DNA from 3 places in the Bacillus sp. PK3-037 genome. Region 1 is predicted to be linked to each of the others. Evidence: predicted binding sites of a transcription regulator. Region 1 holds the regulator's gene; each other region holds the start of a gene.
What was found. Region 1 encodes Rex, which represses fermentation and respiration genes when NADH is low (regulators of the CRP and FNR family bind a similar motif). Its sites were predicted from a motif close to TTGTGAAATATTTCACAA; they were not measured.

Region 1 (7,605 bases):
CAAAGATAACATTTGGTTGATCTATATCATTTTCATTTAAAAAAACCTCCCCTTTTAAAGTGTCATTAACAGGATTCCCAGATTGAATTAAAGATTCATAGCTAAATGTTCCAACCTTATAATTTTTTCCTGACTCATTCAAATCAATTGAAACATCAGCTATATTTGCACTGTAAAATTCTTCTCTATCATCTATATCGGCTGTAAAAGCTGCAGAAAAATGTTTTTCTTTGCTTCTTTTTCTGTGTAAATCATATAAAGCCAAACGATCTATCATTTTTGAGAAATGCACTATTAAGTCCTCCTTGATAATCAAAAAAACTAATATTAGAGTTAATAATTGGATTGTCTGTCTCCATAGAGTCGGGACGGATTTTATCAACAATCTAACTTCATCGACAGTGAATTTTTGGGGATCAGATGTCATTATTCTGTCTCTCTTTATTCTTAACAAAAAAGACGAGTTCCTTTTTGCAAGGAAAACATCGTCTTTTAGTAGCTAAAAAAAGCAACACAAATAGACTTTTTAACAGGATTTCTCTTTGAGTGCTTTCCTAGGGGAAAACGTCTAAGAATGTTGGTGGCACTATTTATCTAGATAATGGGGTCTTTTTTTGTCGTATGAGAGTATACCAATATTGTCTCCTGTCTGCAATAGAGAGAAAGGTAACAAAGATTGGGACGAATAATTTTCAACCCCATATGTGATTCATTTACCGAATTGGTTAATAAGCTCTATGAGGTTGAATGGATATAGAAAATGACCAAAAATAAATAACTCAATGCTCTTCCTCTTTGTGGAAAAGGGCTCTAATTATTTCAATTACTTATTGTTTCACTTCTATTTTGGTCAGCTCATAATATCAGGGATAAGCCCAGAATAGGCTGAAACCTTCTCGCTGCATCCCAAGAAATGCCTTTTGTTATTTTTCGAGACAATGCGATGGAATTCAACTCACTTCTGGTTTTCAGCAGTCGAAGATGAGGTACTGCGCGTCCTTAAACATCACAAAGTAAATCAAAACAAAATCAAGATGCAAATAAAGCATGAATTGTATGATGAGAATTTTGTATTTTAGTCGATAGAATAGTCTATATAGGGGTTACCTACCGTTTATCAAAACTATTGAGTATCGATATAAAACAGTGCTGAAAAAATCAAACCACAAAAGACAGAAAAAAAGAAGCCTCTCACAAGTTCGGTGAACTCATGAGAAGCCTCGAAATTTATAAATGGCATCAAAAGGGCATCAAAAATGACGTCCGTTGCCGACAAACCCTTGTTTATCAAGGTTTTTTTGTCGGTGTTACATCATGCCGCCCATACCGCCCATGCCGCCCATATCAGGCATACCTGCGCCGCCGGCATTTTCTTCCGGTTTGTCAGCGACAACAGCTTCAGTTGTTAGAAGCATTGCTGCTACAGAAGCTGCGTTTTGCAGTGCAGAGCGTGTTACTTTCGTTGGGTCAACGATACCTTTGTCGATCATGTTTACCCATTCGCCAGTTGCAGCGTTGAAGCCTACGCCGATTTCTTCGTTTTTGAGGCGTTCAACGATGACAGATCCTTCAAGACCCGCGTTGTGTGCGATTTGACGGATTGGCTCTTCAAGCGCGCGAAGCACGATGTTGATACCTGTTTGCGCATCGCCTTCAGCTTCAACTGCAGCGACTTTATTATATACGTTTACAAGCGCTGTACCACCGCCGGATACGATGCCTTCTTCAACAGCTGCGCGAGTTGAGTTCAGGGCGTCTTCGATGCGAAGTTTACGCTCTTTCAGCTCAGTTTCAGTTGCAGCGCCGACTTTGATGACAGCTACGCCGCCAGCAAGTTTCGCAAGACGCTCTTGTAATTTTTCTCTGTCGAACTCAGAAGTTGTTTCTTCCACTTGAGCGCGGATTTGAGTGACGCGTGCAGAAATTTTATCTGTTTCGCCTGCGCCTTCAACGATTGTTGTGTTTTCTTTTGTAACCACAACTTTAGAAGCGCGTCCCAATTGTCCGATTTCAGTAGATTTCAGGTCAAGGCCAAGATCTTCTGTGATGACTTCTCCGCCAGTAAGGACAGCGATGTCTTCAAGCATTGCTTTACGGCGGTCACCGAAGCCAGGAGCTTTAACAGCCACTGCGTTGAATGTGCCGCGAAGTTTATTCACAACAAGTGTTGCGAGAGCTTCACCTTCAACATCCTCAGCGATCAGAAGCAATGGTTTGCCTTGCTGAACAACTTGCTCAAGCACAGGAAGAATTTCTTGAATGTTTGTGATTTTTTTGTCTGTGATTAAGATGTAAGGATTGTCAAGAACCGCTTCCATCTTATCAGAATCAGTTACCATGTAAGGAGACGCATATCCGCGGTCGAATTGCATACCTTCAACAACTTCAAGCTCAGTTGTGAAGCCTTTAGACTCTTCGATCGTGATAACGCCGTCGTTGCCTACGCGCTCCATTGCTTCAGCGATAAGGCTTCCGACTTCCTCATCAGCAGCAGAGATCGCAGCAACCTGAGCGATAGATTCTTTGCCTTCGATTGGCTTAGAAATTTCTTTCAGGTTCTCGATCGCAACGTTTACAGCTTGTTCCATACCTTTACGCACGCCTACAGGGTTAGCGCCTGCTGTTACGTTTTTAAGGCCTTCACGGATCATTGCTTGCGCAAGAACTGTCGCAGTTGTTGTACCGTCACCGGCAACGTCGTTTGTTTTGCTGGCTACTTCAGCTACAAGCTTAGCACCCATGTTTTCAAACGCGTCTTCAAGTTCGATTTCTTTAGCGATTGTTACACCGTCATTAGTGATTAACGGAGAACCGAATTTTTTCTCTAGAACCACGTTGCGTCCTTTTGGTCCTAAAGTTACTTTTACAGCATCAGCAAGTGCATCAACACCGCGAAGCATTGCGCGGCGAGCTTCTTCACTAAACTTAATATCTTTTGCCATGTGTACGAAACCTCCTCGAATTTTTAAGTATTTGTTTATTTAAGAATTAGCCGATAACAGCTAAAATGTCGCTTTCACGTAAGATTAAGTATTCAGTACCTTCGTATTTCACTTCAGTACCTGCGTATTTTGAGAAGATAATGCGGTCGCCCTCTTTTACTTCTAAAGCAACGCGCTCTCCGCTTTCTAACACGCGACCTGAACCAGCTGCCACGATTTTGCCTTCTTGCGGCTTTTCTTTTGCAGAATCCGGTAACACAATTCCGCTGGCAGTTTTTTCTTCAGATTCTACGAGTTCAATGACAACGCGATCACCTAATGGCTTTAACAATGTAATAACCTCCTCAATAGTATGAATATGTAATTTTAGCACTCAACACTAAAGAGTGCTAACACAATTCTTATAATAAAGAATCTCACTTCCAATTTCAAGTGATAAGATAAAAAATTTTTCACGCTTACATCATTCTTTTCAGCTCAGATATCCCTTGGCTTTTTCACCCCCGATTCAATTATGTTACAATAGCTGTAGACAAAAGAAACCCATTTAAACAAAGGAGTACATACCATTTGAGAAAACAGTATTGGTTTATTATTTTGACATATATCATCATGCAGTTTTCAGCAGTAATCGCGATTCCCTTGTTATTTAAATTCGGTTATGCGGGAGGACAGCCCACAAAAGAAAATCTGCTGTACGCGCAGGGATTATGGTCCGTCATCAGTTTTATTGCCTGTCTGATTGTTGTATTGCTCATTCTCAGAACCGCGCCTAAAACTACGCTGCGGAACGAAAAGAAAGACTCGGTCGGACTTTCAATCCTTTGGGCGATAGCCGGGTTTTTCATAGCCCTTTTCTCTCAGGGAATAGCCGGTTCTATTGAATATTATGTATTTGGCATCGGAAGAGAATCAGAAAATACAAAAGCCATCCTGGATGTGATCCAGGCAGTCCCGCTCATGATTATCGTTTCTTCTATCATCGGGCCAATATTAGAAGAAATCATCTTCAGAAAAATCATTTTCGGCGCGCTGTACGAAAAAACGAATTTCTTTATTGCCGGACTGATCAGCTCCATTATTTTCGGAATTGTTCACGCGGATTTAACGCACCTTCTGCTGTATACGGCAATGGGCTTTACCTTTGCATTTCTATATGCGAGAACCAAACGGATTTGGGTGCCGATTTTCGCCCATGTAATGATGAATACTTTCGTCGTCATCATGCAGCTTGAGCCTGTTCAGAAATACCTTGAACAGCAAAGCACACAAATGCAATTGATTATTGGAGGATTATTTTCATGAGAAACCCGATAGTGTGGGGAATGATCTACTTTGCCGTAGGGTGCATCTTTACTTATCTCGCCGCAAGCTCGCCAGGCAGCATGTGGTCATTTTACTCCATCCTGCTGATGGTATTCGCTGCATACAATATCAGCATTTCTTTTAAGATGTTCGCCTTTTCATTTAAAATAAAGAAGAACCAGAAATAAAGAAAATCCATTTCTCTTCTATGAGAAATGGATTTTTTATGTTGGCTAAGAAGAAACGTCCTGATCGGCAGTACTGTTTTTCTGCGCTTTTCGATAGGCAGCCTTCGATATTAAAATACTGATTTCATACAAAATCAAGAGCGGAACAGTCACCATCATGTGAGACAAAAGCTCAGGAGGTGTAATCAGAGCAGCAATCACAAGCAGCGTAAAGTACGCATACTTTCTGATTTTCGCTAAGAACATCGGTGTCACAATTCCAAGCCTTGTCAAGAACATAAGGATGACCGGCATTTGAAACAACAGTCCAAACGGAATCGTCAGCTGCAGAAGAAAATGAAAATATTCATTAATTCCAATCACCTGAGTGACATTCAAATCCTGAGAGATCCGTTTCATAAAATCGACAACAAAAGGAAATAAAATATAATAGGAAAAAGATAAACCCGCTAAAAACAGCAAAATAGAGATCGGAATGTAGCTGAGCGTTACTTTGCGCTCCTTTTCATAGAGGCCCGGGCTCACAAAAGCCCAAATCTGATAAAGAATAACCGGCGAAGTCAGGACAATCCCGATGATAAACGCAAACTGCATAAACACATAAAGCGGGTCTGTCAGATTAAACGCATTGAGCGTGAGCTCCTTCGCTTCATCCGTTTCTTGCAGATACACTATAATCGGCTTCGCTAAAAAAAATCCCGCGATAAAGAAAACGACAAACGCCAGCGCCACAACCAGCAATCGTTTTCGAAGCTCCGCAATATGCTCCAGCAGCGACATTTGATTCACTTTCATTTGTGTCATCCTAACTTACTGATTCTCTTTCTTTTTTTCCTCATCATCACTCGCTAATCCTTTAGTAGCGTTTTTGAATTCACGAAGTGTGTCTCCAGCCGCTTTTCCCAACTCAGGCAGCTTTTTGGGACCAAAGATAATCAGAGCAACGATTGCGATAACAGCAAGGCTTCCAGGACCGATCGGCATATTTGGGCTCCTCCTTTCCGGTTACTCGATTTCCTCTAAAACAGAATAATGCTTCAAGAAATAAACCAGTGACTGAAGCTCTACAGCTAAATCTATATGATGAATTCGAATGTGTTCCGGCACATTCAAACGGGCCGGCGTAAAATTAAGAATACCCTTAATTCCCAACGCAACCAATCTGTCAGTAATCGACTGAGCCGCAACTGCGGGCACTGTCAGAATGGCAACTGATTCGCCTTTTACATGTTGTTCAAGATCATCAAGGTTAAAGACGGGCACACCGCCTACCTCAGTTCCTATTTTACTCTCATTTATATCAAAAGCCATAGAAATTTTTGTGTTATTATTTTTTGTGAAATTATAGTGAAGAAACGCTGTTCCTAAGTTTCCGACACCAATCAAGATAACGTCTGTCATTTCATCCTGATCCAGCGTTTTTCGGAAAAATGACAGCAAATAATCGACATTATATCCGTATCCTTTTTTGCCAAGAGCTCCAAAATAGGAAAAATCCCTGCGAATCGTGGCAGAATCAACCTTTACGGCATCGCTGAGTTCAGCGGATGATACACGCTGTTTTCCTGACGCATGCAGATTCTTTAAAAAGCGATAATAAAGCGGCAGCCGTTTTGCCGTCGCCTGCGGAATTTTTGATTGATCCTTATTCATTTTTGGTCCTCCAAATTATACTCGGATAGTTCTCTTTTAAAGTCACCGTTTTTTCCGCCTGTCTTTTCCAGCAAGCAGGTAGGGCCGATGACCATCCCCTTATCAAGCGCCTTGCACATATCGTAAACAGTAAGGGCACACACCGATGCAGAAGTTAGCGCTTCCATTTCCACACCTGTACTCCCTTTCGTTTTGACCTGTGCTTTTATATGAAGTATAACTTCTGTTTCTTTTATTTTCCAGTCAAACGAAATATCGACCCCGCTCAAGGATAGCGGATGGCACATCGGAATGATATTTGATGTTTGTTTCGCAGCCATAATACCCGCAACCTGAGCGACAGCAAGTACATCTCCTTTGCCGATATCATGGCTTTTTATTTTCTCGTACACTTCACTCTTCATGTGTACGCTTGATACAGCCGCCGCAGTACGGACAGTCGAAGATTTTTCGCTGATATCCACCATCTGGGCTCTGCCCTGTTCATTAAAATGAGAAAATCCATTCATAGTAAAAACTCTCCTTAAACAGATCATACACTATTTTCTTCTCTATGTCTTATTCGGCCAATGTATTGTTTGCTGAGTTCTGGTTCATAAGCTACACTTAACTTATTATAGCAGAGGTGAAATAATATGATGATCTTACAAATTAATCAGCTTTCCAAATCATTTGGTGCTGATACTATTTTAAACAATATAAAGCTGGAAGTCAGAAACCGTGATCGCGTCGCAATTGTAGGAAGAAACGGCGCTGGGAAATCTACACTCCTTAAAATTATCGCAGGTCACCTTTCATATGAAAAGGGTGAAATGATCAAGCCGAAAGATATCACAATGGGCTATTTGGCCCAGCATACCGGCTTGGATTCTAAGCTTACCATAAAAGAAGAGCTGCTGACTGTTTTTGATCACTTAAAAGCGATGGAAAAAGAAATGCGAAACATAGAAGAAAAAATGGCGGCAGCTGACCCAAGTGAACTGGAAGGCATCATGAAAACCTACGACCGCCTTCAGCAGGAATTTAAAGATAAAGGCGGCTATCAATATGAAGCAGATGTCAGATCTGTGCTGCACGGTCTCGGCTTCAGCCATTTTGACGATTCAACACAGGTGCAAAGCCTGAGCGGAGGTCAGAAAACAAGACTGGCTTTGGGTAAGCTTCTGTTAACACAGCCTGACCTTCTCATTCTAGATGAGCCGACCAACCATCTGGACATTGATACGCTGACATGGCTTGAACATTATTTACAAGGCTATTCAGGCGCGATTCTGATTGTTTCTCACGACCGCTACTTTTTAGACAAAGTGGTGAACCAGGTGTACGAGGTATCAAGAGCGGAAAGCAAAAAGTATCACGGCAACTACAGCGCTTATCTCGACCAAAAAGCCGCGCAGTATGAGAAAGATATTAAAATGTATGAAAAGCAGCAGGATGAAATCACCAAGCTTCAGGACTTCGTAGACCGAAATCTGGCGAGAGCCTCAACGACAAAAAGAGCACAAAGCCGCCGGAAA
Region 2 (7,605 bases), 1.1 Mb from region 1:
CAATACGCCATCGGATTTATGGCGCTTTCGGAAGTAGCGTTAGCAAGCTTTGTCATTGTCATATGGATGTATTGGCAGGAAAGAATGAAAACACACACAGAGAGAAGCGGGCACAGCGTAAACTGACGGGCCGCCGGCGATGGGGAATTCACGAGATTGTAAGTTTTTTCTGAAAAGCGCAAATGATTTCACGTTACAATAGATACACAACGTGACTTTTCTTCGAGGTGAGCTCATGAACTTTCTCTCTGTTCGAACATCTGATAAGGATCTTATTTCCAGTGATCTTCATCAATTGCTGGAATCCATCAGCACAAAAAGAAAAATCGAAAAACACACATACCTGTTTCGAGAAGGAATGGATGCAGAAGAGCTTTATCTGATTCAGTCAGGACTCATTGAAATCGGGAAGCTGACGTCTGACGGCAAAGACCTGACGCTTAGAATCTGCCAAAAAAATGATATTGTCGGTGAATTAACACTTTTCACAGAAGAACCGAGATATATGCTCAGTGCAAAAGTGCTGGAGGATGGCGAAGTGCTCGTCATCAATAAAAGCAGACTTGAAAAGGAACTTATCCACAACGGTGCTTTGACATTTGAATTTATGAAATGGATGAGCACCCATTTGCGCAAAATTCAATCCAAAATCAGAGACCTTCTTCTTCATGGCAAAAAAGGGGCGCTCTACTCCACCCTCATACGCTTGTCAAACAGCTATGGGGTGAACCGGAGTGACGGCATTCTCATTAACATTGCCCTGACAAACCAGGATTTGGCGAAATTTTGCGCGGCTGCAAGAGAGAGCGTCAACCGCATGCTGAGTGATCTCCGCAAACAAGGGGTTATTTCAATAGAGGATTCCGGAAAGATTGTACTGCATCAGCGGGACTATTTACGGTGTGAGATTGAGTGCGAAAATTGCCCGTTAGAGATTTGCAATATTGATTAAGAGGAAACAAGGACAGCAATATGTCCTTGTTTTTATCTTGTTAGCCAAATACACATGATGGCGAAAAAGAAGCTCGCATTGACGATTTCAAGAATGCCGATCGTTTGAACAGGCCACTTCTTTCCATGAAAAAACCATGCACGCAAACTGCTGGGGATAAAGGCGAGAACGGCCCATCCACCTCCGAGAGCTGCGGAAAGTAAGGGGAGGATCAGGTGATAGCCCCACGACCAGTAAGCAAATACTCTATTATTCTTCTCCCGGATCACCGACTTCACATAAAATGAACTTCCGATAAAAAACAAAGCAGATTGTGCGAAAATAAACCATGCCCAGCCGTCAAGAGTCTCCGTCCCCAGCCAGCAGCTGGCGAGTCCGCCTGTACAAAAGAATAAGACGCCCGCAAAATCATTCAGCAGCGCTCGTTCATTTTTTTGCCGGGCATAATACACATGAATGAGAAACAGCGGCAGCAAAGAAAAGGCAAGCCAGATAAAAGACGGCTTATGGATGACGGCGGCAAGCAAAAAGCTGCAGGCTGGAAAACTGTAAGAAAATATCCACTTTTGATAGGGTTTGATTTGTTTCTTTTTTAATGCCAGCGTAATAGGATAAACAGCCAAATAAAGAAAAAGCCAGCCTAAAAATAGGGGGATATGCCAAAGAACCGCTCCTCCCTTCACCATACCGAGGCAAAACGGAATCAGCAGCATGGCCCAAGCGCCGTGCTGCTTCGGAATAAGCGCCTTCATCGAAACACTCCTTTCTTGTTTCATTATAAAAGCAAAAATACCGCCAATAAGTGACATTCATCATATCATCTGTGAAATACATCACTGCTGTCATGGATCGGCCGGGCTACACTAAAGCTATCCTTAGCACAGGAGGCTTCCCTATGAATCAGTGTGACTATTTATTTTTTTTGAAACAACTTCCTATGTTTAATGAAGTGCCTCTATCCATTGTCGAAACATTGTTGAATAACGGGACGTTTATCCGCGGTTCATGTGATCAGGATCCATCTTTTCTCCATTCTCAATCCATTTATATTGTATTAAAAGGCAGTATTCGTTTTATTGACAGCAGGCTGCCTGAAGGGTCGCAAACCGTGGCGCTGTGGGAAAAAGGCGATGTGTTTCCGATTGATGAAAAAGGCGGGATGTTCTTATCTCCATTCATTTCAGTCCGAACATCCGAAGACATTCTTATGCTCAATATCCCTTTTTACATATTAAAGAAAATCATGTCCTATTATCCGCAGCTGCAAATGAATTTTCTGGTGATGCTCCAGCAAAATGTCTTTTTCTCTTATGAGCTGTTTTTGCGATATATGCATAGATCTCAGGACGAAAACGCTGAGCCCGATTCCTAAAAGGAACCGGGTTTTTTGTTCGATATTTCAATTCCTTCTTCCTCATGTGAACTTTCTGTGAAAAAAGGGGAGTGTGTGACATAGTTCACAAGGAAACATCCTGCCTCTGTATATAGTGAACTTAGAATACCTGACTCGGAAGGAGTGAAATATTCATGAAAAAAAAGAAAATGAGTCCGTTGTTTAGGAGATTAAACTATTTCTCTCCTATTGAGCATCAATCAAATAAACATAGCCAAACAACCTATGAAGATCGTGATTGGGAGAATGTATACAGAAACAGATGGCAGTACGATAAGGTCGTCCGCTCCACCCATGGTGTCAACTGCACAGGGTCCTGCAGCTGGAATATATACGTGAAAAACGGCATCGTCACGTGGGAAGGACAAAACTTGAATTACCCATCAACCGGACCGGATATGCCTGATTTCGAACCGAGAGGCTGTCCGCGAGGGGCCAGTTTTTCATGGTATATCTACAGCCCGCTGCGTGTGAAATACCCATACGTGCGCGGTGTCCTGATCAATTTGTGGCGGGAAGCATTGCAGGCTCATCAAAATCCTTTGGAAGCATGGAAATCGATCGTTGAAAATCCGGATAAAGCGAAGTCCTATAAACAGGCGCGGGGAAAGGGCGGCTTTGTGCGCGCTGAATGGCCGGAGGTGCTGAAGCTGATTTCTGCTTCTCTGCTGTATACGGTTATAACATACGGCCCTGACCGGAATATCGGGTTTTCTCCGATTCCGGCTATGTCCATGATCAGCCATGCGTCAGGCTCGCGGTTTATGTCTTTGATTGGCGGCCCTATGCTCAGTTTCTATGATTGGTATGCGGATCTTCCCCCGGCATCGCCGCAAATCTGGGGCGACCAGACAGACGTCCCGGAAAGCAGTGATTGGTACAACTCAGGCTATATCATCACATGGGGCTCCAATGTGCCGTTAACGAGGACGCCGGATGCGCATTTTTTGGCAGAAGCCCGCTACAAAGGCGCTAAGGTCATCTCAATCAGCCCCGATTTCGCGGAATCCTCTAAATTTTCGGATGACTGGCTGAGCATCCGCCAAGGAACAGACGGCGCGCTTGCGATGGCGATGGGGCATGTGATCCTGCAGGAGTTTTACGTTAATCAGAAGACAGAGCGTTTCATAGAGTACGCAAAGCAATATACGGATTTCCCATTCTTTGTCACTCTAACTAAAGAGGATGGCGTGTATACGGCCGGGCGTTTTCTTCACGCGAAGGACATCGGGCGGCAGACGGGGCATGATCAGTGGAAGCCTGCGGTGTGGAATGAACGTACAAGCGCATTCGCGATCCCGCAAGGAACAATGGGCTCCCGCTGGGACGCCCAAAAGAAATGGAACCTGCACATGATAGATGAAGAAACAGGCGAATCGATTGAACCCCGGCTTTCGGTGCTCGGCATAGAGGACGAAATCGGCACGGTTCGAATCCCTTATTTCTCAAATGAGGGAAACAGAGTGCTTGAGCGAGACCTGCCTATTAAAAAACTGGTCCTGGACAATGAAGATGTCTATGTCACAACCGTATTTGACTTGATTTTGGCTAACTACGGCGTGAATCGGGGGATCGGGGCAAAATCAGCCTGCTCGTATGACGATCCTGAGCCGTTTACGCCAGCCTGGCAGGAGCAGGTGACAGGGATCAAAAAAGAGATGGTCATTAACATTGCCAGGGAATTTGCCCAAAATGCGATCGATACAGAGGGCCGTTCGATGATTATTGTAGGAGCGGGCATTAATCACTGGTTCAATTCCGATACGATATACCGCGCTGTGTTAAATCTTGTGTTATTGGTAGGCGCCCAAGGTGTTAATGGCGGAGGCTGGGCTCATTATGTGGGACAGGAAAAACTCCGCCCTGCTGAAGGCTGGCAGACGATCGCCAACGCTAAGGATTGGGAGGGGGCGCCAAAGCTGCAAAACGGCACTTCCTTTTTCTATTTTGCGACTGACCAGTGGCGCTACGAGGATCAGCCGGTCAGTGACTTAGCATCTCCGATCGCGGCATCCTCCCGCTACAAGCATCACGCCGACTACAATGTGCTGGCGGCAAGACTCGGGTGGCTTCCGTCTTATCCGACATTTGATAAAAACGGAATTGATCTGTACAAAGAAGCTGAAAAAGCGGGGGCGAAGACAACAAAAGACGTTGCTGACTATGTGGCCCGCCAGCTTCAAGAGAAAAAACTGAAATTTTCCATTGAAGATCCTGACAATGAAGCGAATTTTCCGAGAAACCTGTTCGTGTGGAGAGCGAATCTGATCTCCAGTTCGGGAAAAGGGCATGAATATTTTCTCAAGCATCTCTTGGGAACGACGAACGGCTTGATGAATGACGACAGCGACAGCATCCGTCCTGAAGAAATCAAGTGGCGCGAGCAGGCACCGGAAGGAAAGCTCGATTTGTTAATCAATCTCGATTTTCGAATGGCCGGTACCGCCTTGTATTCCGATATCGTGCTTCCAGCGGCGACATGGTATGAAAAACACGATCTCAGCAGCACTGATATGCATCCGTTTATCCACCCCTTTGCCCCGGCTATTTCGGCTCCTTGGGAATCGAAGTCGGACTGGGATATTTTCAAGGCTTTATCAAAAGCCGTCTCCGATCTCGCGGACGAAGTTGATATGAAGCCGGTAAAAGAAGCTGTCGCCGCACCGCTCCTTCATGACACCATGCAGGAAATGGCCCAGCCTCTCGGAAAAATTAAGGACTGGAGCAAAGGCGAATGCGAAGCCGTCCCGGGGAAAACGATGCCGAACATTCAAGTTGTTGAAAGGGACTACAAGCAAATCTTTCATAAAATGACTGCGCTCGGCCCAAACGCCGCCTTAAAACCAAGCGGAACAAAAGGCATGAGCTGGTCGATTGCCGATGAATACGAATCACTCAAAAAAAGGCTGGGAGAAGTCACCTCAGACAGTGTCGCAAAGGGATGTCCGAATATAAGCGAGGCCAAGCAGGCGGCAGAAGCCGTTTTAACCCTCTCGTCCACGTCGAATGGAAAAGTTGCCGTAAAAGCATGGGAATCGCTTGAAGACATCACGAATCTGAAGCTGAAAGATCTGGCTGAAGAGCGGGAGGAAGAATGCTTTACGTTCGAACAAATCACGGCTCAGCCCAAAACGGTCATCACGTCTCCGGCATTTACAGGCTCGGAAAAAGGCGGGCGCAGGTATTCGCCGTTTACGACAAATGTGGAAAAATTAATCCCTTGGCGTACGCTGACAGGCAGACAATCCTATTATGTCGATCATGAGCTAATGATGGAGTTCGGGGAAACGATGGCGACCTTTAAACCGATCCTCCAGCATCGCCCTTTCTTAAGCAAACGGCCTGATCAAGAGGGCAAAGAAATCGTTCTCAATTATTTAACGCCGCATAATAAATGGTCTGTCCACAGCATGTATTTTGATTCCCTGCCAATGCTGACGTTGTTCCGCGGCGGGCCGACGGTGTGGATGAATAAAGATGATGCAGAGGACACGGATATAAAAGATAACGATTGGATTGAATGCTTTAACCGAAACGGTGTTGTCGTCGCGAGAGCGGTTTTGTCTCACCGGATTCCTAAAGGAATGGCGTTTATGCACCATGCCCAGGATCGCCACATCAATGTGCCCGGCACGAAACTGACAAATAACCGCGGAGGCACCCATAACAGCCCGACAAGGATACACGTCAAGCCGACGCAGATGATCGGGGGCTATGCCCAGCTCAGCTACGGCTTTAATTATTACGGTCCAACAGGGAATCAGCGCGACCTGAATGTCGTCATCCGCAAGCTGAAGGAGGTCGATTGGCTTGAAGATTAAAGCGCAAATCGGTATGGTCATGAACTTGGATAAATGCATCGGCTGCCACACGTGCAGCGTGACCTGCAAAAACACATGGACAAACCGTTCCGGTGCCGAATATATGTATTTCAATAATGTAGAAACAAAACCAGGTATCGGCTATCCGAAGCAATGGGAGGATCAGGACAAATATAAAGGCGGCTGGACCTTAAAAAAAGGAAAGCTCGAGCTGAAATCAGGCCCGAAAACCAACCGTCTTGCAAATCTTTTCTATAATCCGAATCAGCCAACCATTGATGATTACTACGAGCCTTGGAACTATGATTATGAAACACTGACTAACAGTCCGCAGAAAAAACATCAGCCCGTAGCGAGGCCAAAATCGTCGCTGACAGGAGATTTCATGAATATCGAATGGGGTCCGAACTGGGAGGATGATCTGGCGGGCGGACATATTACGGGACTTGAAGATCCGAACGTTCAAAAGATGGAGGAGTCTATCAAAACAGAATTCGATGAAGTCTTTATGATGTATCTTCCGCGTATCTGCGAGCACTGCATCAATCCGGCGTGCGTTTCCTCCTGCCCGTCCGGCGCCATGTACAAACGCGAGGAAGACGGCATTGTGCTTGTGGATCAAAACGCGTGCCGTTCATGGAGGTATTGCGTTTCCTCCTGTCCGTATAAAAAAGTTTATTTTAATTGGCAAACGAACAAAGCGGAAAAATGCACACTCTGCTTTCCGCGTTTGGAGGCGGGACTGCCGACCATCTGCTCCGAAACGTGTGTGGGCAGAATCCGCTATCTCGGCGTCATGCTGTACGACGCGGACAAAGTGGAGGAAGCGGCCTCCGTTGAAAATGAAAAGGATCTCTACCATTCCCAATTAGACGTTTTTCTTGATCCGAATGATCCTGAAGTTGCCAAACTAGCAAAAGAACAAGGCATCCCGGCTGAATGGATAGAGGCCGCGCAGCGATCGCCAATCTATAAAATGATCATTGATTGGAAGATTGCGCTGCCGCTTCATCCTGAGTACCGCACACTGCCGATGGTTTGGTACATTCCGCCGCTCAGCCCGATTATGAATCTCTTTGAAGGAAAAGGCAGCCGGCAAACGCCGGAAGATATTTTCCCGGCTATCGACCAAATGAGGATTCCGATTGACTATTTGGCACAGCTATTAACGGCCGGTGATACAAATCATATTCGGTCGACATTAAAGAAAATGTCTGTCATGCGCCAGTATATGAGAGCGATCCAGACGAATAAATCCATCGACCCGGCACTGATCTCCAGTGTCGGCTTAACAGAACAGCAAATTGAAGACATGTATCGGCTGCTTGCGATCGCCAAATACGATGACCGATTTGTGATTCCGAGCAGCCACCGTGAAGACATTTCTGATTTATACGCTGAACAAGGGAGCTGCGGCTTATCATTTTCAGGCGGTCCCG
Region 3 (7,605 bases), 300 kb from region 1:
TTTTTCAGAATAATAACTATTTTCTAAAAAAGGGGGATGGATCGAAATATGAGTATGCCAGCAGCCGAAACACAGCCAAAGAAAAAACGCACCGCCTTTAACATGCCTGACGCCTATGTCCTCTTATTTATCATCGCTTTCATTTGCGCCGTTGCTTCGTATATTGTGCCGGCGGGAGAATTTGACCGTGTGACGAAGGGGGAGGTTACCACTGCGGTGCCGGGAAGCTACCATTCAATTGAACAGTCTCCGGTCAGCCTGATCAGCTTTTTCACTTCTCTTCAGGATGGAATGGTCGGATCAGCGTCTATTATTTTTCTGATTTTATTCACAGGCGGCACGATCGCTATTTTAGAAAAAACAGGTGCCATCAACGGACTGATTTACAATGTCATCAGCAAGTTCCGCACAAAGCAATTATTATTTATTTGTATTGTTGGTGCGTTGTTTTCTATTCTTGGAACGACTGGAATTGTCGTGAATTCAGTGATCGGATTCATCCCCATCGGCCTTATTGTCGCACGCTCCTTAAAATGGGATGCGGTCGCGGGTGCGGCTGTTATTTATATTGGCTGCTATGCCGGGTTTAACTCTACCATTTTATCACCGTCTCCGCTTGGCTTATCTCAATCGATTGCGGAGCTGCCTCTGTTTTCGGGGATCGGCCTTCGTGTGGTCATATACTTATGCTTTTTGGTGTCTTCTATTATTTATATCTATTGGTATACAAGAAAATTAAAGAAATCAAAGGATGCCAGTGTGTTAGGCACAAACTGGTTCCCGGCGGCAGGATTGAGCGATGCGAATCAAGAAGAAGATAAGTCTGTGCCGTTTACCGTTCGCCATAAGCTGATTTTGGGAGTGGCGGGTTTGTCGCTGATCGGATTTTTGTACGGCGCATTGAAGCTCGGCTGGTCAGATTCCCAAATGGCTGCGACGTTTATTTTTATTTCTGTCCTTGCCGGATTCATTGGAGGACTTGCGGCAAACGATATTGCCAAAACTTTTATTATTGGCTGTCAGAGCCTTGTATACGGTGCGCTGATTGTCGGGATGGCGCGGAGCATTTCTGTCATTCTTGAAAATGGGAAGCTGCTGGATACAGTCGTCAATGCTTTGGCTTCGGTTTTGGACGGGTTCAGTCCGATGGCAGGCGCAATCGGCATGTATATCGCCAGCGCCCTGCTTCATTTTCTCATCTCTTCAGGATCGGGCGAAGCGGTTGTATTCATTCCGATTCTGGCGCCGCTCGCTGATTTGATGGGCATCACGAGACAGGTCGCGGTGGAAGCGGTTATGCTTGGAGAAGGGGTCGTCAATTGTGTGAACCCGACGTCCGGCGTTTTGATGGCAGTGCTTGCCGCCAGCGGAATTCCGTACGTCAAGTGGCTTCGGTTTATGCTGCCGCTCGCTCTGATTTGGTTCTTAATCGGGCTTGTGTTTATTTGTATCGGTGTCCTGATCAATTGGGGGCCGTTTTAAACATTGCTGCCCGCCGGCTTGTACGGCGGGCTTTTCATTTATTCGTTGCAGAAGCGCGGGCTGTTATTGTAACATGTAAGCCATAAGCCATTCGTAAAAGTGCGGGAGGAAGGTCATGAATAATCTGCATAACAGACTTTCAGGCGTGAATGGGAAAAATAAGAGAGTAAAAGAAAAAGAACAAAAGATCTGGTCGGAGATCGGCAAGTTAGCCGGGGCGTTTGCGCTCCTGGATGTGATCATCCGCGGCATTATGTTTGAATTTCCGTTTAAAGAATGGGTCTCGAGCCTTGTGTTTTTGTTCATTATCATCTTATATTACTGCATCAGGGCATCAGCTTCTGGAATGCTGATGCCGAGAATAGACACCGAGGAAGAACTGCATAAACGGGTGAAGCAGCAATTCATAGAATCAATAGCTGTCGCCTTTGCGGTAGTGGTGCTTACGATGTACGACAGGGGGATTCCCCATACATTCTTCGCTTGGCTGAAAATGATCCTTCTTTTTATCGTCTGCGGCGGCATTCTGTTTCTGCTTCGATATGTGATTGTGAAGCTGGCTTACAGAAGAGCGGTAAAAGAAGAAGTAAAGAAGAAATCATCTTGATGGTGGTTTCTTTTTTTGTTTATAAGAGAAAAAAGTCTTTTTATTTGATAGGAATATAGATTTGAATTCACTCTGCCGCGTTGCTTTGATAGAGAGGGTGTGATAAGTTGAGATGTAAGCGTTAACATAATTCTCCAGTCTTCACAATAATTGAAAGGAGGAAGCTGAAGAAAGAGTAAGAGGAATTTTTGACTCCGCAGTCAGTCTTCAAAAATCAAATAAGGAGTGTCAAAAATGTTTAAAAAACGATTCAAAACCTCTTTACTGCCGTTATTCGCCGGATTTTTATTGCTGTTTCATTTGGTTTTGTCAGGCCCGGCGGCTGCAAACGCTGAAACTGCAAACAAATCGAATGAGGTGACCGATTCATCGGTCAAAAACGGGACCATCCTTCATGCATGGAATTGGTCATTCAATACGTTAACGCAAAATATGAAAGAGATTCGTGATGCGGGCTATGCAGCCATACAGACGTCTCCAATTAACCAAGTAAAGGAAGGGAACCAAGGAGATAAAAGCATGAGGAACTGGTACTGGCTGTATCAGCCGACATCGTACCAAATCGGCAACCGTTACTTAGGCACTGAACAAGAATTTAAGGACATGTGTGCAGCCGCGGAAAAGTATGGCGTAAAAGTCATTGTTGATGCGGTTGTCAATCATACCACCAGCGATTATGGCGCGATTTCTGATGAGATTAAGCGTATTCCAAACTGGACCCATGGAAACACACAAATTAAAAATTGGTCGGACCGATGGGACATCACTCAAAATGCATTGCTTGGGCTGTATGATTGGAATACTCAGAATACTGAGGTGCAAGCCTACCTGAAAGGTTTCTTGGAAAGAGCATTGAATGACGGAGCAGACGGGTTCCGCTATGATGCCGCCAAGCATATAGAGCTTCCCGATGATGGGAATTACGGCAGCCAATTTTGGCCGAATATCACGAATACATCTGCCGAGTTCCAATACGGAGAAATCCTGCAAGACAGTGCCTCCAGAGATGGAGCATATGCGAATTATATGAATGTGACAGCATCTAACTATGGACATTCCATAAGGTCCGCTTTAAAGAATCGTAATCTGAGCGTGTCGAATATTTCCCATTATGCATCTGATGTGTCAGCCGACAAGTTAGTCACATGGGTGGAATCACATGATACGTATGCCAATGATGATGAAGAGTCCACATGGATGAGTGATGACGATATTCGTTTGGGCTGGGCAGTGATTGGTTCCCGCTCAGGAAGCACGCCTCTTTTCTTTCCAGACCTGAGGGCGGAGGAAATGGTGTCAGGTTCCCTGGAAAAAGTCAAATAGGCGATCGCGGGAGTGCCTTATTTAAAGATCAGGTGATCACTGCAATCAATCAATTTCACAATGTAATGGCCGGACAGCCTGAGGAGCTATCGAATCCGAATGGAAACAATCAAATACTTATGAATCAGCGCGGCTCAAAAGGTGTTGTGTTGGCAAATGCAGGTTCCTCATCTGTCAGCATCAATGCTTCAACGAAATTACCTGATGGCAGCTATGATAATAAAGCTGGGGATGGTTCCTTTCAAGTAACAGACGGTAAACTGACAGGCACGATCAATGCCAGATCAGTGGCTGTTCTTTATCCTGACGATATTGCAAATGCGCCTCATGTCTTCCTTGAGGATGTCAAAACAGGGGTAACCCATTCTTTCAATGATCAACTGACGATCACCCTGCGTGCAGATGCGAATACAGCAAAAGCCGTGTATCAAATCAATAATGGGCAAGAGACAGCGTTTAAGGATGGAGACCAATTCACAATCGGAAAAGGAGATCCATTTGGCACAACATACGACATCATGTTAACAGGAACGAACAGTGATGGCGTAACGAGGTCTCAGGAGTACAGCTTTGTAAAAAGAGACCCGTCTGCGGCCAAAACAATTGGCTATCAAAATCCGAATCATTGGGGCCAAGTAAATGCTTATATCTATAAACATGATGGAGGCCGGGCAATCGAATTGACCGGGTCTTGGCCAGGTAAAGCAATGACTAAGAATGCAGATGGAATTTACACACTGACGCTGCCTGCGGATACGGATACAACCAACGCCAAAGTGATTTTTAATAATGGCAGCAGTGCCCAAGTGCCCGGCCAGAATCATCCTGGCTTTGATTATGTGCAAAATGGTTTATATAACAACTCTGGATTAAGCGGTTCTCTTCCTCAGTGAGGGCAAGCGATCAGCGGAAAAATCCCAAAAGAAACCATCATAGATGGTTTCTTTTTTGTTCATAAATCAGACAAATCTTTTCTCTTGCAAAAGTTTGTGAAATGTTGCACAATATAAATGTGAAATACTTCACAAACAAACATCAAAGATAAACAAACACTGGAGGATGAGGATAAATGATGAATGAACGTGTAAATAAAGTAGCTTTAATCGGAGCGGGTTTTGTTGGAAGCAGTTATGCATTTGCGTTAATTAACCAAGCGATCACAGATGAGCTTGTGGTCATTGATTTAAATAAAGAAAAAGCAATGGGCGATGTAATGGATTTAAACCATGGAAAGGCGTTTGCGCCGCAACCGGTCAAAACATCTTACGGAACATATGAAGACTGCAAGGATGCTGATATTGTCTGCATCTGCGCCGGAGCAAACCAAAAACCTGGTGAGACACGCCTAGAATTAGTAGAAAAGAACTTAAAGATTTTCAAAGGCATCGTCAATGAAGTCATGGCGAGCGGATTTGACGGCATCTTCTTAATCGCGACAAATCCGGTTGATATTCTGACTTACGCTACATGGAAATTCAGTGGCCTGCCAAAAGAGCGGGTGATCGGAAGCGGCACAACACTAGATTCTGCGAGATTCCGTTACATGCTGAGCGAATACTTTGGCGCAGCCCCTCAAAACGTGCACGCGCATATTATCGGAGAACACGGTGACACAGAGCTTCCTGTCTGGAGCCACGCAAATGTCGGCGGAGTGCCAGTCAGTGAACTCGTTGAGAATAACGATGCGTACAAACAAGAGGAGCTTGACCAGATCGTAGATGACGTGAAAAACGCCGCTTACCATATCATTGAGAAAAAAGGTGCGACTTATTACGGTGTTGCGATGAGCCTTGCCCGCATTACTAAAGCCATTCTTCATAATGAAAACAGCATTTTAACTGTCAGCACATATTTGGACGGACAATACGGCGCAGATGACGTATACATCGGTGTTCCGGCTGTCGTAAACCGCGGAGGTGTTGCAGGCATCACTGAGCTGAACTTAAATGAGAAAGAAAAAGAACAGTTCCTTCACAGCGCCGGCGTCCTTAAAAACATCTTGAAACCGCATTTTGCAGAACAAAAGATCAACTAATCGCAACTATAGAGTAAAGGGCTGATTGTCAATGTGGGAGCAGTTGTATGATCCGTTTGGAAACGAGTATGTGAGCGCACTTGTGGCGCTCACTCCGATCCTCTTTTTTCTCTTGGCTTTAACTGTTTTTAAAATGAAAGGCATTCTTGCGGCATTTCTTACCCTAGCCGTCAGTTTCTTCGTCTCCGTTTTGGCATTTCATATGCCGGTTGAAAAAGCAATTTCTTCTGTTTTACTAGGAATCGGGAGCGGTTTGTGGCCGATTGGCTACATCGTTCTGATGGCGGTGTGGCTGTATAAAATCGCAGTGAAAACCGGGAAATTTACCATTATTCGTTCCAGCATTGCCGGCATTTCGCCTGACCAAAGAATACAGCTATTATTAATTGGTTTTTGTTTTAACGCGTTTTTGGAAGGCGCGGCCGGTTTTGGTGTTCCGATTGCGATTAGTGCGGCGCTGCTCGTCGAACTTGGTTTTAAACCGTTAAAAGCGGCGGCGCTCTGTTTGATTGCGAACGCAGCCTCTGGAGCCTTTGGTGCGATTGGAATTCCTGTAATCACAGGGGCACAGATTGGTGATTTGTCTGCTCTTGAGCTGTCACGGACATTGATGTGGACACTGCCAATGATCTCATTTTTGATTCCGTTTCTGCTTGTATTCCTATTAGACCGAATGAAGGGAATCAAACAGACATGGCCTGCCCTGTTGGTTGTGAGCGGTGTGTATACAGCGGTTCAGACACTGACAATGGCGGTGCTTGGACCGGAATTAGCAAACATTTTGGCGGCTTTATTCAGCATGGGCGGACTTGCGCTCTTCCTCCGCAAATGGCAGCCGAAAGAGATTTACCGGGAGGAAGGAGCCGGCGAGACTGGTGAGAAAAAGGCATACAGTGCCGCTGACATTGCGAAAGCATGGTCTCCTTTCTACATTTTAACTGCCGCGATCACAATCTGGAGCCTTCCTGCCTTCAAAGCGCTATTCCAAGAAGGCGGGCTGTTATATCAGACAACACTATTATTGAAAATGCCTTTTCTGCATCAGCAAATTATGAAAATGCCGCCGATTGCGCCACTTGCCATGCCGTTAGATGCAGTCTTTAAAGTCGATCTGCTGTCAGCGACCGGTACAGCGATTTTAGCCGCGGTCATCGTGACAGGACTGTTCAGCAAAAACTTCTCTTATCGGGATGGCTTCAGTTGCTTGAAGGAGACAGGGAAGGAACTGTGGATGCCGATTGTCACGATCTGCTTTGTGATGGCGTTTGCCAATCTGGCCAACTTCGCAGGGCTCAGCTCTTCAATTGGGTTGGCACTGGCGAAAACAGGAGATTTGTTCCCGTTTGTCAGTCCTGTTCTCGGCTGGATCGGCGTGTTCATTACCGGTTCTGTTGTCAGCAATAACGCTTTGTTCGGACATTTGCAGGTTGTCACTGGAGCGCAGATCGGTGCGGGTTCTGATTTGCTGTTAGCTGCAAATACGGCGGGAGGGGTGATGGCGAAACTCGTTTCTCCTCAGTCTATCGCCATCGCCGCCGCAGCGGTCGGACAGACTGGCAAGGAATCTAAACTGTTTAAACGGACAGTGGTGTACAGCCTGATTCTGTTATTGATCATTTGTATATGGACGTTTATTCTTGCAAGATTAGGGTTGTAATCGAAAAAAGCAGTACATGTCAGCCATGTACTGCTTTTTTGTTAATTTGCTTTCTTCGCCATTTCCGCTGTTGTTTTCACTCTGGCTTTTCCCATAAACAAAACGGTGACCGCCGCGAGGACAATTGGAATCAAAGCGAGCAAAAAGACATATGTGATGCTTGATGACATCGCGTCAATAATGCGATTCAGGATCACCTCAGGAATCTGGGAACGTGTTCCTGCTTGAAAAATCTCCTGCGGGTCGCCGATATTTTGCGCGGCGCCTGAGCCTGCTGAGCCTTTCATGCCGCTGAAGCCTTCGCTCAGCTTGTTTGTGAATACGTTTGTTTGCACCGTTCCGAAAATGGTGACGCCCAAGGTCATGCCGAATGACCGCAAAAATGAATTTGTAGAGTTGGCCGTTCCCCGAAAACGGGGTTCAAGATCATTCATCGATGCCGCCGGCAGCAAGGAGAAGTTAAAGCCAACCCCAAATCCTGAAATCATCATAAAGACGGTC

Region 2: a site for Rex is predicted at 2,398-2,415, ahead of M1D69_RS02260 (nitrate reductase subunit alpha). Genes of this name have one in related genera too.
Region 3: a site for Rex is predicted at 4,423-4,440, ahead of M1D69_RS19435 (L-lactate dehydrogenase). Genes of this name have one in related genera too.

The regions. Positions count from the first base shown of each region.
Region 1 is NZ_CP096408.1:3,487,118-3,494,722, forward strand. It holds partial or broken gene M1D69_RS17900 (alpha/beta hydrolase family protein) at 1-292, opposite strand, end outside; gene groL (chaperonin GroEL) at 1,308-2,942, opposite strand; gene groES (co-chaperone GroES) at 2,989-3,273, opposite strand; gene M1D69_RS17915 (CPBP family intramembrane glutamic endopeptidase) at 3,513-4,247, shown strand; gene M1D69_RS17920 (DUF4305 domain-containing protein) at 4,244-4,435, shown strand; gene tatC (twin-arginine translocase subunit TatC) at 4,481-5,239, opposite strand; gene tatAY (sec-independent protein translocase protein TatAY) at 5,246-5,419, opposite strand; gene M1D69_RS17935 (redox-sensing transcriptional repressor Rex) at 5,441-6,088, opposite strand; gene moaC (cyclic pyranopterin monophosphate synthase MoaC) at 6,085-6,597, opposite strand; gene abc-f (ribosomal protection-like ABC-F family protein) at 6,724-7,605, shown strand, end outside.
Region 2 is NZ_CP096408.1:427,858-435,462, forward strand. It holds gene M1D69_RS02240 (nitrate/nitrite transporter) at 1-126, shown strand, start outside; gene M1D69_RS02245 (Crp/Fnr family transcriptional regulator) at 236-952, shown strand; gene M1D69_RS02250 (YwiC-like family protein) at 985-1,704, opposite strand; gene M1D69_RS02255 (Crp/Fnr family transcriptional regulator) at 1,848-2,324, shown strand; gene M1D69_RS02260 (nitrate reductase subunit alpha) at 2,480-6,166, shown strand; gene narH (nitrate reductase subunit beta) at 6,156-7,605, shown strand, end outside.
Region 3 is NZ_CP096408.1:3,782,731-3,790,335, reverse strand. It holds gene M1D69_RS19450 (YfcC family protein) at 49-1,482, shown strand; gene M1D69_RS19445 (DUF6773 family protein) at 1,598-2,089, shown strand; partial or broken gene amyE (alpha-amylase) at 2,324-4,305, shown strand; gene M1D69_RS19435 (L-lactate dehydrogenase) at 4,482-5,447, shown strand; gene M1D69_RS19430 (L-lactate permease) at 5,479-7,104, shown strand; gene bmr3 (multidrug efflux MFS transporter Bmr3) at 7,146-7,605, opposite strand, start outside.